4 regions of the Brevibacillus sp. FSL K6-0770 genome follow, and region 2 is predicted to be linked to each of the others. Evidence: riboswitches for the same ligand, from Rfam matches in the RefSeq annotation. Region 2 holds a riboswitch; each other region holds the start of a gene.
What was found. A riboswitch is a leader RNA that binds a small molecule or an ion and turns the genes downstream of it on or off. The one in region 2 is predicted to bind S-adenosylmethionine.

Region 1 (4,095 bases), 4.7 Mb from region 2:
AAAAATTTCCGGCAGGCGATGGGAAATGTAGATGATCCCGACACCCGCTTTTTTCAACTGGTCAATGATGAGAAACAGCCGCTCGCTCTCCTTCGTGCTCAACGGAGCTGTCGGTTCGTCAAAAATGACGTACTTCGCTTTTTGCACGGTCGCGCGGGCAATCAGGATCAGTTGCTTTTCGGACAGCGTACATTCCTCGACGAGCATGCGCACAGGGATGGAAAAGCCGAAGCTCTGCAAAATGCTTTCCGCTTCCTTGTGCAAGCTCGGCCAGTTCATGAATCCTTTGCGGCCTGCCGAGACAATCTGATCGAGCAAAATGTTTTCCGTCACGCTCAAGTACGGGATCAGCGCCGTATCCACTTCCTGGTACACGCACTGGATGCCTAAAGCTTTCGCATCCTGGGGCGATTGGATCGACACCTCTTTGCCGTCAATCGTGATGCTCCCCCCGTCAGACTGATACGCGCCCGTCAAAATTTTCATCAAGGTACTTTTCCCCGCTCCATTCGCCCCTAAAAGCGCATGAACCTCGCCAGCCTTGACCTCAAAATCGACCGAACGCAGCGCAGGAACGCCGGAGAACTGCTTCACAATCCCTTTCATCTGCAAGCTGGACACTTTTCGCACCCCCTTAAATAAGCAAGATTCCCGTTGACTGATCAACGGGAATAGCCAAATCAACCAGCTTTATATGCTTACTTGCCCCACTCTTTCACGTACTGGGACAAGTCGCCCATTGTCACTTTTTTGTCCTTAGGCAAATCTTCTTGTTTCACCAACACCGGATTCAGCTTCACGCTGTCTGGCACTTGCTCGCCTTTGATTTTTTGGAAAATAGCCGCTGCGTGAGTGCGTCCGATGTTCGATGGATCTACGGCTGCAGTCGCTGCCCATGGCGAATTTGCTTCCTGGATCAGTTGCAGGTCTTCATCACTCAGGTCGATGCCGTATACTTTGATTTCTGTGCGGCCTGCTTGCAAGATCGCACGGGTTGCCCCTTTGGCAAATTCATCCCAAGATGCCCATACAGCCGTGATGTCGCCTTTGTTCGGATATTTTTTCAGGATGGCTTCCATCTGTGCTTGGGTATCCAGCGCTGTGTTGTTTGTCGCGGAACCGAAAGCGGCGACTTCCTTGATATCCGGATATTTTTTCAGGAACGCTTCATAAGTCACCTGACGTTTTTCCATCGGAGCAAAGCCTGCCACCCAAATTTTCACGATGTTGCCTTTGCCGCCGGAATCTGCCGCCAGCTTTTCCAGGCTCAGCTCTGCCAGCTTGTTGTCGTCTTGCTCGACAATCGGCACGCCAGGCAGCTTGATGTCTGTGTCGAACAGAACGACCGGGATTTTTTTGTCGACAGCTTTTTGCGTACCTTGTTGCAACGCTTCCGCTGTACCGTGGTCAATCAGGATGCCGTCAAAGTTTTGGTTGACCGCAGCGTCAAGATTCGACGCCATTTTCGACAAATCCGTATCTGCGTTGAATACTGTCAGCTCTCCGCCGTTTTTCTCGACTTCCTGCTTCACACCGTTAATGTATTGAGCCGAAAACGTTCCTACATTTTGGCGCATGATCAGGGCAATCCGCTTCGCTTTTTCGCCGGAAGCGCCGTTTGCCGCCGTGTTTTTCGTATCGGCTCCGCCGCCGCACGCGGTCAAGGCCACCGATACTGCCAGTACGAGTGATGTGATAAGGCCCAGTTTCTTTTTCATCGAAAAATCCCCCTTTTTCTTTGTTCCTTGTTGTGCTGCAAGCTGAGGAGGCGACGACCTTCCCTTTCCAAAAGGAAAAGCCTCTTTCAACAGATGAAAGAGGCTTGATCGACAAGATTCGCGCCTCTTATCTGTCAGGTATCGCTACCTGTTGGAGTTAGCACCTTGGCTCGCAAGACATTGATCTTGCCAGCTAGGTTGCCGGGCGTCATAGGGCCATTCCCTCAGCCTTCTCTGGATAAGAGTAGTTATTATTTTCGAAACCTTTGTATTAGTATATAGAGACTATAATCCGTGTTTTACCCATCTGTCAACTAGGTTTTTAAAACTTTTCTCCTTTAAATTTATTCCGCCGCTGCGTCCAAATTTTGGAGGAATCGTGTAGGCTCTTGTCGAAATATCGTAGATTGAAGCAGCCATGCAAATTTGCGATGGGGATGTCCGATGATTCTACTAAAAGAAGTAATTTTGCAGATGTTTTTTGCTCTGACGCCATTTGTCCTGTTCAATATTTATTACCGCGACCGAATGCGCAATTACAGCCGCGCTTTCATTCTTGTGACCAGCTCGATTTGCATGTTTCTGGCCATGACCTTCGCGACCAGCGTCTCGGAAGGCGTGATTTTCGATATCAGGCACATCATCGTATTTTTTGCCCTAGTCTATGGGGGAGTGCGGATCGCGCTGGTCTTACTGATCGAGTCCGCGCTATACCGCTATTATTTGGGTGGTGAAGGCATCTGGCTCGCGCTGCTTGCCCTGGTTGTCACCTTTGCCATCTCCCTCCTGATGTATCGGCGTTACAAAGCCAGTTATCGGAAAACACTGTATATTTTTTTGACGGGCGCGCTCTTTTCCCTGGTAGCTTTGGGGTTGACCTATCTATACTTTCCCACCTATGTATCCCATCATCCTGCCTACTACTTGTTCGTGATCCCCGTTCAAAACTTTGTCGGAATTTGGCTTTTGTTGTCGCTATTTAGCAAGTGCGTATCCGACAAAGAACTGTTTATTCGACACGCCCAAAATGAAAAAATCGAAACGATGAGCCATGTCGCCGCATCGCTTGCTCACGAGGTGAGAAATCCGCTCACAGCGGTCAAAGGATTTTTGCGCCTGATCCAGGAAAATCCTGAAAATATTACGAAAACCGATCAGTACATCCGCATCAGCATGGACGAAATCCAGCGGACGGAAGCGATCCTGACCGAGTATCTCGCTTTGTCCAAGCCGCTCAAGGAGCGCACCGAGCTAATCAACGTATGCGACCAGCTTTACGTCGTGCGGGAAGTCATGCTGCCTTTTGCCAATATGCACAATGTCGAGCTGGAGCTGCAAGCTTATGAAAAGCCTGTCACGATTCTGGCCAATCCCGACGAGTTCAAACAAGTCTTGGTCAACTTCATCAAAAATGCGATCGAAGCTTGTGAGCAGACGGTCAACGGCAAAGTGTCCCTCTCGCTGTTCATTGAGAAAAGCAACGCCATGCTGATCATCAAAGACAACGGCATCGGGATGGACGAAGGCCAGATCAAACGCCTCGGGTCCATTTATTTCTCGACGAAAACAAGCGGAACCGGTCTCGGGCTTACGTACTCCTATCACGTCATCCACGCGTTCGGCGGGTCGGTAAGCGTGTCCAGCAAGCCAAAAGTCGGAACCAAATTCACGATCACGTTTCCGTATCACGCGCAACCCTAGCCGTCAGTCGAGTGATCTGGGCTTAAACGAGCGACCTGGTCATGAATACTTGCTTGGCCATCACGTCAAAACCTGCCCTTTGCAAAATACGGATGGCCATTTCGTTGGAAACTGGCAAATTGACCGTGAGGCGATACAGCTCCTTGTCCCATGGCGAAAACACATGGGCAAGAGCACTTCTGACAATCGCCTCACGGTCGGCCCGTTCCGGCCTTGCCTCACACTGAAACAGCAAGGCTGTCGTTTGTTTTCCGTTTTCAAAAATCCGTCTGTACAAGGCATAGCCGATTACTTGTTTGTTCTCATCGCGGACGAGTACCGCTTGCTTGTTCTCAATCGTTCTCCACTGAATATCCCAAAGCGGTTTGGTCCAAAAGTCCAATGAATACACGTCATCCGGCATGCCTTCAAGCAATTCGTAGGACGGGCTTGCTTCCTTTTGCAAAGCGGAAAGCACGCCTTCTTCTGTGGAAGACGCCTCGACGTTTTTCAGCGAAGTTGGATGTGAGCGCTTGTGGTCATGAGCTTTTTGTTCCAGAAAAATCGACTGGTCACAGACGGCGAAGCCTATTTTCTCGTACAAGGCTATCGCCCTGTCGTTCTCCCGAATGGCGACCAGCGCCGCAAGCTGTACACCCTGCTCCCGATATATTTGCAAAGTCGCTTCCATCAAGGC
Region 2 (4,095 bases):
TTCTAAAATATTCGAACTGTTAATTCAAGTTATTTAGAATGAATAGTTCAATGATTTTCGCATCTGTTCTTTTTTCTCTGCTGATTTAGTTGAGACTATCCAGTGAAAGACACAAAAAAACGAAAAAACCACTTCCCTGACGAGAGTGGTTTTTTCGTTTTCGCTTGAATGAAAAGGTATGGTGTTGTAGGAAAACCTATACCTTGCTCACGGCAACAGCTGCTTCCAAAGCTTGCTTCAAATCGCCGATGATGTCTTCGATCGCCTCTGTTCCGACAGACAGACGGATCAATCCGGGAGTTACTCCTGCCGTTAATTGCTCCGCTTCGTTCATTTGCTGGTGCGTCGTGCTCGCCGGATGGATAACGAGCGACTTGGAGTCGCCTACGTTTGCCAAATGAGAGAAGAGCTTTACGGATTCGATCAATGTTTTGCCTGCTTGCACGCCGCCGCGGATGCCGAAGGTGAGGATGGCGCCAGCGCCTTTTGGCAAATATTTTTGCGCGAGTGCGTAGTTGGCGTCGCCTTCAAGACCTGGGTAGCTGACCCATTCCACTGCCGGATGCTCGGCGAGGAATTTCGCTACCGCGAGTGCGTTTTGGCTGTGGCGCTCCATGCGCAGGTGGAGTGTCTCCAGACCTTGCAGGAACAGGAAAGAGTTGATAGGAGCTACGGCAGCGCCGATATCGCGTTGCAGTTGCACGCGCGCTTTGATGATGTAGGCGAGCGGGCCGACTGCTTCTGTATAAACGACTCCGTGATAGCTTGGGTCTGGCGTCGTCAGACCAGGGAATTTGCCGTTGTTCCAGTCGAATTTGCCGGAATCTACGATAATGCCGCCAATCGCCGTGCCGTGTCCGCCGATGAATTTGGTCGTGGAGTGAACGACGATGTCAGCTCCGTGCTCGAACGGACGGGTCAGGATTGGCGAAGCGAATGTATTGTCGACAATCAGCGGCACGCCGTTTTCGTGCGCGATGTCCGCAATTGCCTGCAAGTCGGCCACGTCGATGCGAGGGTTGCCGATCGTCTCGCAAAAGAGCGCCTTGGTATTATCGTTGATGAACGCGCGGAAGTTGTCCGGATTGGACTGATCCACAAAGTGTACTTTGATGCCCAGGCGTGGCAGCGTATGGGCAAAAAGGTTGTACGTCCCGCCATACAAGCTGCTGGATGCGACAATCTCGTCGCCCGCTTGCGCAATATTCAAAATCGAGAAGGTGATGGCTGCCTGACCGGAAGAGGTTGCCAGCGCACCTACGCCGCCTTCGAGCAGAGCGACGCGCTTTTCAAATGCGTCTTGGGTCGGATTCATGATGCGCGTGTAGATGTTGCCAAACTCTTTCAAAGCAAACAGGTTGGCAGCATGCTCCGTGTCACGGAAGACGTAGGAAGTCGTTTGGTAGATCGGAACCGCGCGCGAGCCTGTTACCGGGTCTACCTCCTGTCCGCCGTGTACGGCGAGCGTTTCCGGTTTCCATTGTTGTTGGTCAGACATGATCATCTCTCCTTTTTATATGGGGGTAAGGAAATAAAAAAACGGAGCGTTCTCCTGAGTAGAAGAAGGCTCCGGCTATGCACGGGTGTGCGTTCATCTCTCAGAATCTATGGATTCTGCAGGAATTAGCACCGCGCAAGACTCGCTTGCTGGTTGCCGGGTTTCATAGGGCCTGTCCCTCCACCGCTCTTGATGAAAATGTAGCTTTCAGTTGTTGTCATAATTGTATGAAAAACCATACTTCGCTGTCAACATCAAATGATTAAGTTATCGGGGTGGATTTTGTGGATTTTAAAGATTTACCCGTTCATGCTGTTGCCCATAAGATCCAGAGAGCCTGTCTGGTAAGCTCTGTTTACATGGTTTGTATGAGGGTTTCCTTCATCTGAAACCAAATGAGTTGCCTTACGAGATTGTTTTCCTTTTTTGGCATACAAGAGGACCGCAGCCAGAGTGCAAACAGCCAAAATTCCAAGGACATACATCATAGAAATAACTCCCCCTCACGCTAAGCTTCATCAATTATCAGCGTTCTTTTTCATGAACTGGCAGACATGGTTTTTTACTTGTAATTTTATAATTTTATGGTCATTTTTGTAAATTCTTTGAACTTGCAAGCAACCGAGCCTTGCTGTCACAAAATTGCCCCTATATCTCGGCGCTTTCGCAGCTCCCGCCGTTAGAAAACGCCTGGGGCCTATGATATGATGGAAATGGCAGAAAACGACTAAACGATTGTACATATAGGAGGAAAAAACGCGATGAGCCATGGCGTGAAGGAAATTACACCACAAGAGCTGCTGGAAAAGCTCGCGGCAAAAGAACAGCTTCAGGTGATTGATGTACGCGAGGTGGAGGAGTGGAACGAAGGCCATATCAAAGAGGCCAAGCTGATTCCGCTCGGCTTTTTGCCGCATCGCACCGACGAGCTGGACAAAGACATTCCGGTCATCATGGTGTGCCGAAGCGGCGCACGCAGCCACCGGGCAACTGAATATTTGTGTGAGCTTGGCTTTGACGCTGCCAATATGGTAGGCGGAATGCTGGCATGGCCTGGGGAAAAAGAAGTCTAGAAAGACAGAGAAAATGTGCGCTGCTCGCCGCTGCAAGCAAAGCGGGATGGCGCATGAGATGTGCAGGGGAGGCAGGAAATCGTGAGTGAAGGAGCACAGCAACAAGGGTCAGCGTTGCAGCGCCATTGGTTTACGGTGCTGGCAGGCTTGATTATCCTTGCGATTGTAGGTGTGTTCGGCTACAAATACTTGGCAAAAGATCCGATTCCGGTGATGAAGCCGATCGCGGACTTTTCGTTGGACAACAGTGACGGAACTTCCTATACGTTCTCGCAAGGCAAAGGCAAGGTGCGCCTTGTCGAGTTCATGTTTACCAATTGCCCTGATATTTGCCCGGCAACGACGTACAACATGTCCAAGCTTCAGGATCAGTTGAAGGAGAAAAAGCTGTTCGGCAACAAGGTTGAGTTTGTCTCGATCACCTTCGACCCCGACTTTGATACGGCTGAGGTTTTGCAGCAGTATGCAGCGAAGTTCAAGGCTGATCAAAGCGGCTGGAAGTTTTTGCGCGGAGATGCCCAGGCGGTGGAAAAAGTAACGAAAGACTTCGGGATCGCGGTACTGAAGCAGCCTGACGGTTCTTTTGCCCACACCGCACGCATGTTCCTCGTCGACGGTGACGGCAACATGCGCCGTGCTTACGGCATGGCGGCGGACATGGACATGGAGCAAATGATGAAAGAAATGGAACAGCTCGCTGACTAGACTCAGACGGTTTCTTCGTACGTGATGTTCACGACTCGTTCCGTTTGGTTTTCAAATTCAATATGCACAAGAAGCGCCCACCTGCGATTGCCCTGCTGGAGCAAGAGCTTGAACGTCTCCTCTGACGTGGTGGGCGTTTTTGCTATGCGCCCGACATGCAAATAGTCTACGATTTGCGCGTGCGGATATTTTTGCATCGTTTCCTGCATCGCCAATCTGCCCCATTTGGCATATGGCGGCTGGGCATTTGCTGGGGCATACTGGAAAAAGAACAGCAGCAAACTTGCGGCCAGTGTAGCGAGAAAGCTGCGCGTGAGGAACATGTTCATGGAAGAATGCATGGCGGAGGCTCTCCTTTTTCGTGTTGGAAAACGGGCTTGCCATGTAGTCTGAAGTCTTTTTGAAGCGGTCATTCGTAGAAAATCCTTACACGTGCAAAAGGGGGCTTGCGGCCGGAGCAGTCGCTTGATGCCCAGCTTTTGCTCGAGTTGGAGATACCGCGTATCAGTTTTCTAATATTGACCGAAGATGAATGTGTGGAATTAACAAGACAGGATGAAACGAACGCCTCGCGTTGTGTTACAATAAGAATGGCATGCTTGGTTCGGGTTCCCAAAATCATGCACGATGAAGTTAGGAGGAAAGAGTTTGAGCGACGTTAAGATTTTCGCAATGGGCGGCCTCGGCGAGATCGGAAAAAATATGTATTGCGTCGAGTATGAGGATGAAATTATCATCATTGACTGCGGGGTGAAGTTCCCCGAAAATGAAATGTTCGGTATCGATCTGGTCATCCCCGATATTTCCTATTTGGTGGAC
Region 3 (4,095 bases), 3.7 Mb from region 2:
TGCAGCATCAACGCCCGCACGCAAAAAGCCCCTCTCCGCTGTAAAAGGGAAAGGGGCGATTATGTAAATCAAATAGCTATTCTACGCGATGCGAACAACACGAGCCTTTTCTGCTTGCGGCAAGAAAGACAAGTCTACGTGTCCGCGTGCTTCATCCAGTCCGATGTCCTCTGCCAAAAGCAGCGCTTCTTCCTGGAAAGTCGGCGTACAGCTTCCTTCGTTCAGCTCACAGAGACGCTTCAAACGCTTCAAGCGATCCGCGCATTTCTCTGCACGCATGCATTCATTGGTCAGCTCACATACATTTACATGGCGCGCATCTGCGATCATGCTGATATCATCTACGTGCACAATCAGCCGCTTGCCTTCTTCTGTGACGAATCCGATCGAGCAAAAATGCGCACCTGACATTTCCAAACGAGTGAGAACCGCATTGGCAAAAATCTCTCCCGTGCGCAGTCGAACCTGAGCTGCTTCAATGGCTCCACCGATCTTCCGCTCGTTGGCGATCACCGTATACATGTCCGTGTAACCGTTAATCTGATAGCGCATAGTACCCTCCCGCTCTTGCTGAGATCAATTATCATTACCATCCTATAATGAAAATCATTATCTGTCAACGGTGAGAATGATTTTTATTCGCCTTGCCTGTCTTGGTTTCCAAAAACGCATGGCCCTTACATTTTACCCAGAAAATCTCCTGCTATCCCCTGATTTCCAAACAAAAACCGCACTTTCTCATGCAGGAAAGTGCGGTCCGTTCTCATCCTATTTGGTATTGGCAAACAGTCCTAATTTCTCAATGCGCTGTACCGCTTCGGCCAGACGTTCTTCACTCGACAACAGCGCGGCGCGAACGTATCCTTCCCCGGTAGGGCCGAAGCCGTCACCGGGAGCAACGACGACATGCGCTTTTTCCAAGAGCAAATCGGAAAACTCGATGGAAGTGAATCCGGCTGGAACCGGGAGCCAGGCAAAAAACGAGCCTTGGGACGGCGGCGCTTGCCAGCCGATGCGGTGCAGATTGGAGAACAAGGCGTTGCGTCTGCTTTCGTAGACAGCCACCAAATCCCGAACGCATTGCTGCGATTCGGTCATCGCGGTTACCGCTGCCATTTGCACAGCACCGAACAGGCTGACGAAATAATGATCCTGAATCAGATTGATCAGTCTCACCAGCTCGCGGTTGCCGACCATCGCACCTACGCGCCAGCCAGCCATGTTGTACGTTTTGGACAAAGTGTAAAACTCGACACCGACCTCTTTTGCCCCTGGCACCTGCATGAAGCTGACCGGCTTTTTGCCGTCGTAGCTGATCGCGCCGTAGGCAAAGTCGTGGCAGACGACGATCTCATGCTTGCGGGCAAATTGAATCGTTTCCTCGTAAAATTCAAACGGCGCATTCACCGCTGTCGGGTTATTCGGATAGTTCAAAAACATCAGCTTGGCCCGATCCAAATCGGCTTGCGGAATTTTGCTGTAGTCCGGCAAAAACTGATTTTCTGCTGTCAGCGGCATCATCGACATCCGACCATTGACGACCGCCACACCCGACCAGTAATCCGGATAGCCCGGGTCCGGTACGAGCGCGACGTCGCCTGCGTTCATCAGCACCTGGCAAATTTCCACCAGTCCTGTTTTGCTGCCGAACAAAACCGCTACTTCTTCTTCCGGATCAAGGTCTACGTCAAATTGTTGTTTATACCAGTGCGCAACAGCCTGCTTCAGTTCCAGTCGGCCGGAAAAAGGCGGGTACTTGTGGTGAAGCGGGTTGGCTGTATGTGCTTGCAGCGCTTCTACGATGTGGGGAGGAGTCGGCAAGTCCGGGTTTCCCTGCCCCAGGTTGATCACATCGTGCCCGTTGGCGATGACTTTATTTACTTTCGCTACCAGCGTCGCGAAAAATTGGGTTGGCAGTCGGTCAATCATGTCGGAAGGTTGGATACGCATTTCTCTTCAGTTCCTTTCTTTTCGCCCATACAGCAAAAACCCCTTTTTTCCGTACAGAAAAAGGGGGAGATCAGCTTGGTCACGTCCTTATCTGTCAGGAATACTCCTGCTGGAATTGGCACAGCATCTGCATCGCTACACGCGCAGATCCGCTGCCGGGCTTCATAGGGCCAGTCCCTCCGCCTCTCTTCATAAGTAAATCACACGGAATATACTGTTTTTAATCTTCTTCATACTACATTGCCTGCTCTCGACGTGTCAAGATGCTTCCCCGCAGGCGCTCGCCTTTTTTCGCTACATCTTTTCTGCGGTTGGCACAGCCACCTTTTGACGGCGATTCAAAAACGTTGTGTGGAAGGCGAAAAACGCCACGGACAAGAGCGCAAGCCCTGCCATGATGTACAAAAGCCCTTGCGCCTGAAAGTGCTGGAAAATGATCGCGCCGAGCAACGGTCCGAGCATCCGCCCTGCCGAGCCTGTTCCCGCGATCAGCCCTTGAATAAAGCCTTCCCGTCCTGCTGGCGTAATTTGTGCGGCTACGGCAGGAACGGCTGGCCAGACGAGCATTTCGCCCAACGTCATGATAAACATTGCGGCGACGAAGCCCGCATAGGAGGTCGACTGCGACAAAATCAGCATCGACAAGGCAAAGACGTAGGAGCCGAGCAGCATTTGCGCTTTCAGCGTGCGAGCAAAGCGGCGAATGACCCAGGCGATCAGCGGTTGACCAAACAGGATCAAGCCGCCATTCAGCGTCCACAGCAAGCTGTACTGGCGCAAGGAGATGCCCAAAGATTGCATGTAAGTCGACAACACCGTCGTCCATTGCACGTACACAATCCAGCTGATCAGCAAGCCGCTGCACAAAAACAGCAAGGCTCCCCAAACCACTTTTCGCGTTGGCTGAAGCTCTCCTGCGCCATGTGCGCCAAGCTGTCCGTCAGCATCGGTCTTGCTCGTGTCCGACTCGCCCGCTGGCGAAGCAGGCAGTGGCCGATTCTCCGCCGCTTTCAGATGGCGCGGCAAAAAGATCACGAAGATGGCGAGAACGATCATTTGCGTGAGTGCGTTCCCGAAAAAGGTCCAGGAAAACGATACGCTCGCCAAAAGTCCGCCCAGCGCCGAGCCTGCCGCCACTCCCGCATTCAACGCGACGTAAATCATGTTGATTCCTTTGCGCCCGCCTTCCGGCCACAAAACGACCGCCAGCGCGTTCATGACAGGAGACAGCGTTCCGTAGAACAGCCCGTTTAACAGCAGCAGGATCGTATACACGGTAAAATCGTGCGTAAGTCCAAGACCGATTGTAATCAAAATAATGCCGACAGAGCCGATTATGATCGTCCGCATTCTTCCCCAGCGGTCAAACAGCATGCCACCCGTGATGCTTCCGATCAAAAACGCGCCCTGGTTCAATAACAGCAAAAAACCCGCTACAGGCAGCGGCTTCCCCAAGTAATCGTGAATGTAAATCGTGACGAGCGGCCATATACATGCCATACCCGTAGAAAAAATGATGGCAGCAACCGCCAGAAGACGAATGCTGCTCGGATAGGATTCCCATTTCTGTCTCATAATCTAGTTCTCTCCCCGACGAAAATCGCCGTTCTTTCCGCCTGATTTGCTCAACAGACAGGTCGGCCCGATGACCATGCCTTTGTCCATCGCCTTGCACATGTCGTACACCGTAAGAGCAGCAACGCTTACCGCTGTCAAAGCTTCCATCTCGACGCCTGTTTTTCCGGTCGTCCGCACGCTTGCTTCCAGGCCCAGCGTCGTCTCGTTTTCAAAAGTGAAGCGAATATCAATCCCGGTCAAGGAAAGCGGATGACACATCGGAATGATGTCCCACGTCTTTTTCGCAGCCATGACTCCCGCTACTTGCGCGACTGCCAGCACATCCCCCTTCTCTACCCGCCCTTCGCGAATACGCTGAAGCGTCTCGGGCTTCATGACGATTTTGCTTTCCGCTACGGCCTCCCGCTTGGTGATGTCTTTTTCCGAAACATCCACCATGCGTGCACGGTTTTGTTCATTAAAATGCGTCAGTTGATCACTCATGTTCCTGTTCGTCCTCCATTTGTACGATCCCGTAACCCGCTTACAACTTTGCTTCTTCTACCTTACTCCCGCCGCTTGCGAAAA
Region 4 (4,095 bases), 4.4 Mb from region 2:
GATCGCGAAAATGCCGTGCCCGTCTACGCAGAAGCGGCACTCATCATCTGTGTGGTGATGCTCGCCTTTGAATTTTACCAACAGCTCGTCGAGGTTCGGCGTTTTGTCGGAGAGGACGATAATATCGGCAGTCAAGTAGCCGCGGCGTTGGCTGATCGCATCGATTTCCGGCTTGAAGGTGTCGAGAATTTCTTGCTTTTCTTCGTCTGTCGGGCTGTAGTTGTCGCGGTGCTTCGGATCGAGGCGAGCTACATCCCATTTTTCATAAATGATTTCTTGGGTGTCCAGGAAGGAAATGACTTCCTCCGGAGCGGAAATGTACTCGTTGTTGTCGTGGAAACGAATTTGTGCCATGATGCTTGCCTCCCTTGATTAGTTGGATGTAGTGGACACGACAGCTTGGCGCAGTTGCAGCCAGCGGGCGTGGTACTCAAACAGAAATTCAAATGCTTCCAGGTGGCGCTTCGCTTCAAAGTCGTTGCCGCCCCAGGCGTAAATGCCGTGGTTACGGATCAGAACACCCGGAATTTCCGGGGTGATGACTTTTTCGATCGCGGCTGCGAGGGTCGGAATATCGGCAAAGTTCTCAACAATCGGAACAGTGATCCGCGCATTTTCCTCCCAAATCCCAAGGCCCTTGATCAGCTCCTGGCCTTGAATGGTGAAAGCCCGTTGGCCGAAGTACAGCTCGGAGATGAGATTGTTCCAGACCGTATGGACGTGGAAGCAGGCACCTGCTTTGGCAAACTTTTGATAGACGACTGCGTGGATCAACGTTTCGGCGGACGGCTTGAGCGAGGTTGCCTCCACGGGACGGGAGTCTTGATCGACCACCAGATAGTCTTCCGGCGACAGCTTCGTCTTGTCCTTGCCGCTTGCCGTCACGGCAAATTGCAGCGGCTCGTCTTGAATCTTGATGGAGAGATTGCCGCTTGTGCCGGGAAACCAGTCCCGGCGGGCAAATGTCAGCTTGGCGTCATCGAGACGACGAAACGCGTCCAGACGCTGTTCGAGTGTTGCGGTCATGTGTCAGACAACCTCCTGTTTCAGTTGCGTAAGTGTGGCGATCACGTCGTGGAAGGTGGCGAAAGTGCTGTGTGACAGCTGTAGTTCCTCGGCTTTTTGCGCGAGGAAGGAGCGGGCGATCACGAAATCGGCAATTTTGGCGCCAGCCAGGTCAGTGATGGAATCACCAATGACGACACGATAGTGAGTGGCGGGATCGTAGCGGCGAATAATGGTTGTCTTGCACATGCCACAGCCGTTTGTGCAATGCTCGTCGCAGGAATGCGGCCACGTAATCGTGATGTTCTCTCCGGAGAAGTCGCTGCCGTTGCAGTAAATCGGGACATGATCCAAATCAAACGGAGCGAGGATCGGCTTTACGAAAAAGTCGATGCCGCCGCTCGTGATCAGCAGTTCGATGCCTTCCTCGCGGCAAAAGCGGACAAAATCGGCAAAGCCGGGGCGAATGGTCGCTTCGTTCACGATGTAGTCCACAATGTTCTGGCGCAGGGAGGAGGGCAAGAGCTGAAACAGCTTGCCGACGCCTTCCTGTACGCTGATTTTTTGCGACAAAATTTGTTCGGTAAGAGCTTCCCACTCAGGGGGAGCGAATTTTTTTACAATCGCGACGATGTTGTCTTTTTCCGTAATGGTTCCGTCAAAATCGCAGAACAGCACGAGCTTTTTGCTCATCGTGCGCCACCCCATTTCTCCAGGGCTGCCGCCAGTTCAGGCGATTGGTTCGCCGCTTCTCCCAGGGTGTGTCCAGCCGTGACTGCTGCGATTGCATCGACGAACGCTTTGGCCCCTGCGGTAGCGCCGCCCGGATGTCCGTGAATGCCGCCGCCAGCATTGACGATTTGGTCCAGACCGAAATCCGCATAAAGCTGCGGGACGAGTCCCGGATGGATGCCGGCTGATGGAACCGGGAACGAGCGGCGCACGCCTTCCAACGGAGTGGTCAAGTTGGTCGCCAGTTGCAGCGCTTCTGTTTTGTCCAGGGCGACGTTGCCATATGGCGACGGGAACAGCACCAGGTCTGCTCCGGCAATTCGCATCAGGGTGCCGAGCAAAAGCGGAGTGGCGATCCCGTAATCAGGCGACGGATAGTAAGCGCCAGCGAGAGCGGGGTGGGCCATGATCGGGATGTTGACGTCCGGATCGGCTGCCAGGCGGTGCAAGGCATCGAAGCCAAAAGCGAGGACGTTGAACAGCAGGCAATCTGCGCCAGCTTCCACGGCACGCTTTGCTTTTTCGTTCAGCTCGTTGATCGGGCCAGTCAGGTTGGCCGCGTAGAGGACAGGCTTGCCAGTTTGCGCTTCTGTCTCCTGCGCGATCTCCTTGAAGGCGCGGATACGCTCCAAAAACGGCGCGCGATCGTCTGCGAAGAAGATTTCGTCATCTTTGACCAGATCGACGCCACCGAGCGCCTGTGCCCGGAATTGCGTCTTCAAATCTTCGAAGGGAAGACCGAGGCAAGATTTGAAAATGCTCATCAACAGCGGGCGGTTTTGTGCATCCAAACGTCCGCGCAGTCCGTCAATGCCGAACTTTGGTCCGGGAAAAGCTTGTAGAAACGACTCAGGGAAAGTGATGTCCACCAGCTTGATTTTTCCGTCCATGGACAGTTTCCCGAAGATTCCGGTCAAAAGCGAAGGAATGTCGTGCGTAAAATTGCGCGTCGGGTAGCTGACGGTGATCAGTCCGCGCGTCTCGCCGTTTTCCAATGTCTCAAGCGGCGTAGCGCTCACGGCTTCCCCGAGATAAGGAGCCAGCTCAGCTTGCTTCGCTGCGGGCAAATCCGTCCAGGAGCCGACCGTCATGCCAACGGCGATGGCGGCTGCTTTTTTGTGTAAGTCTTTGGCTTGCGTCAAATAAGTGACGAGGATGCGTTGATCACTCATGCTAGTCCTCCTTGGGCAGCTTGAAAAGTTTCGTGAAGCTTTCGGGCATGTAAAAAAGCCTCCCCAGAGCGGGGAGGCGGTTGTCGACTATAAAAACGTCTCGTCTCCTCTCATCTCTCGGGTCAGTAGTCGGGACAGAAGACGCAGCAATGCCGCTTCTCGTACCGACTCTTATCCGTTGGAATTAGCACCGTTTCGCTATTCAAGAAAAAATAGCGCCGGTTGCCGGGCATCATAGGGCCAGTCCCTCAGCCAGCTCGCGATAAGAGTTATGTGGTTCACAGGCCAGTCAGCCGTGTGTGCTACACCCATGATATGACTTCTGTTGTCCGTAGTCAATCTTTGTTTTTTGCCGGAATGTGCTCTCTGTAGAGAGGGAAAAAGTGGCCGGAAGTGAAACTTTTTTCGCTAGAGGGCGTGGTACGTAAAGAAGGGATGTGGAGGCATTGGGAAAGTAGGCTTGGAGTATGTGTACCAGATGCATGTAAACGACATATACCGCTACCTTTTCCGGCTGACACGCGATACCAGGCATGCGGAGGACTTGACGCAGGAGGTTTTTTTCCGGGCGTATGCCTCCCTGGAAGACTACCGCGGCGAAAAGGTCAGGCCATGGCTGTTCAAGGTCGCTTACCACGCTTTTATCGATTGGCACCGCAAGCAAAAGCGGCGGCCAGTCGACTACATGGAAAAGATGCCGGAACGACCGGACGCATCCGCGAGCGACCCGGCGGAACTGTTGGTCGCTCAGGAATTGTGGAAAGAGGCATATGCGCATCTGGAGCAATTGCCGCCCAAGCAACGACAGGTCATTTTGCTGTCAGCCATGCAATTTTCCTACGCGGAAATGGCAGAGGTGTTGGAGATCGAACTGGCGGACGTCAAACGCTCGCTGTTTCGCGGTCGGCAAAAGATGCGAAAGCTGTGGAAGGAGGAAGGGCCATGACGCACCAAAACGGTCATGATCGCGAGCAAAAGCTGCTCGCTTATTTGAGAGGGGAACTGACAGGGGAAGAAGCAAAGCGGCTTGGCGAGGAGCTGGCAGCCGATGAGGCATGCGCAGAGCGGCTGGAGCGGCTTTTGCTGGGCGAAGAAGGAGAGCAGCAACCACGGGAACTCGACGCGCTGGACGAGGGCGGGCACAGCCAGCTTTCCGAAGCGAAGCAGAGGGCGATTGTCCGGCGGG

Region 1: another riboswitch for S-adenosylmethionine. It lies ahead of NST23_RS24740 (sugar ABC transporter substrate-binding protein); the one in region 2 lies ahead of NST23_RS02640 (homocysteine synthase).
Region 3: another riboswitch for S-adenosylmethionine. It lies ahead of NST23_RS19920 (pyridoxal phosphate-dependent aminotransferase); the one in region 2 lies ahead of NST23_RS02640 (homocysteine synthase).
Region 4: another riboswitch for S-adenosylmethionine. It lies ahead of NST23_RS23455 (2,3-diketo-5-methylthiopentyl-1-phosphate enolase); the one in region 2 lies ahead of NST23_RS02640 (homocysteine synthase).

Annotation. Positions count from the first base shown of each region.
Region 1 covers NZ_JBBOBQ010000001.1:5,204,926-5,209,020, forward strand. The annotation lists gene NST23_RS24735 (sugar ABC transporter ATP-binding protein) at 1-621, opposite strand, end outside; gene NST23_RS24740 (sugar ABC transporter substrate-binding protein) at 699-1,718, opposite strand; SAM riboswitch class I at 1,843-1,963, opposite strand; gene NST23_RS24745 (ATP-binding protein) at 2,163-3,419, shown strand; gene NST23_RS24750 (GNAT family N-acetyltransferase) at 3,442-4,095, opposite strand, start outside.
Region 2 covers NZ_JBBOBQ010000001.1:485,482-489,576, forward strand. The annotation lists gene NST23_RS02640 (homocysteine synthase) at 197-1,498, opposite strand; SAM riboswitch class I at 1,589-1,697, opposite strand; gene NST23_RS02645 (rhodanese-like domain-containing protein) at 2,260-2,571, shown strand; gene NST23_RS02650 (SCO family protein) at 2,653-3,276, shown strand; gene NST23_RS02655 (YqzG/YhdC family protein) at 3,279-3,617, opposite strand; gene rnjA (ribonuclease J1) at 3,904-4,095, shown strand, end outside.
Region 3 covers NZ_JBBOBQ010000001.1:4,174,367-4,178,461, forward strand. The annotation lists gene NST23_RS19910 (LysR family transcriptional regulator) at 1-44, shown strand, start outside; gene NST23_RS19915 (hypothetical protein) at 82-552, opposite strand; gene NST23_RS19920 (pyridoxal phosphate-dependent aminotransferase) at 769-1,950, opposite strand; SAM riboswitch class I at 2,035-2,148, opposite strand; gene NST23_RS19925 (MFS transporter) at 2,245-3,525, opposite strand; gene moaC (cyclic pyranopterin monophosphate synthase MoaC) at 3,529-4,011, opposite strand.
Region 4 covers NZ_JBBOBQ010000001.1:4,932,250-4,936,344, reverse strand. The annotation lists gene NST23_RS23470 (1,2-dihydroxy-3-keto-5-methylthiopentene dioxygenase) at 1-354, opposite strand, end outside; gene NST23_RS23465 (methylthioribulose 1-phosphate dehydratase) at 373-1,026, opposite strand; gene NST23_RS23460 (2-hydroxy-3-keto-5-methylthiopentenyl-1-phosphate phosphatase) at 1,030-1,698, opposite strand; gene NST23_RS23455 (2,3-diketo-5-methylthiopentyl-1-phosphate enolase) at 1,695-2,909, opposite strand; SAM riboswitch class I at 3,078-3,178, opposite strand; gene NST23_RS23450 (sigma-70 family RNA polymerase sigma factor) at 3,379-3,855, shown strand; gene NST23_RS23445 (anti-sigma factor) at 3,852-4,095, shown strand, end outside.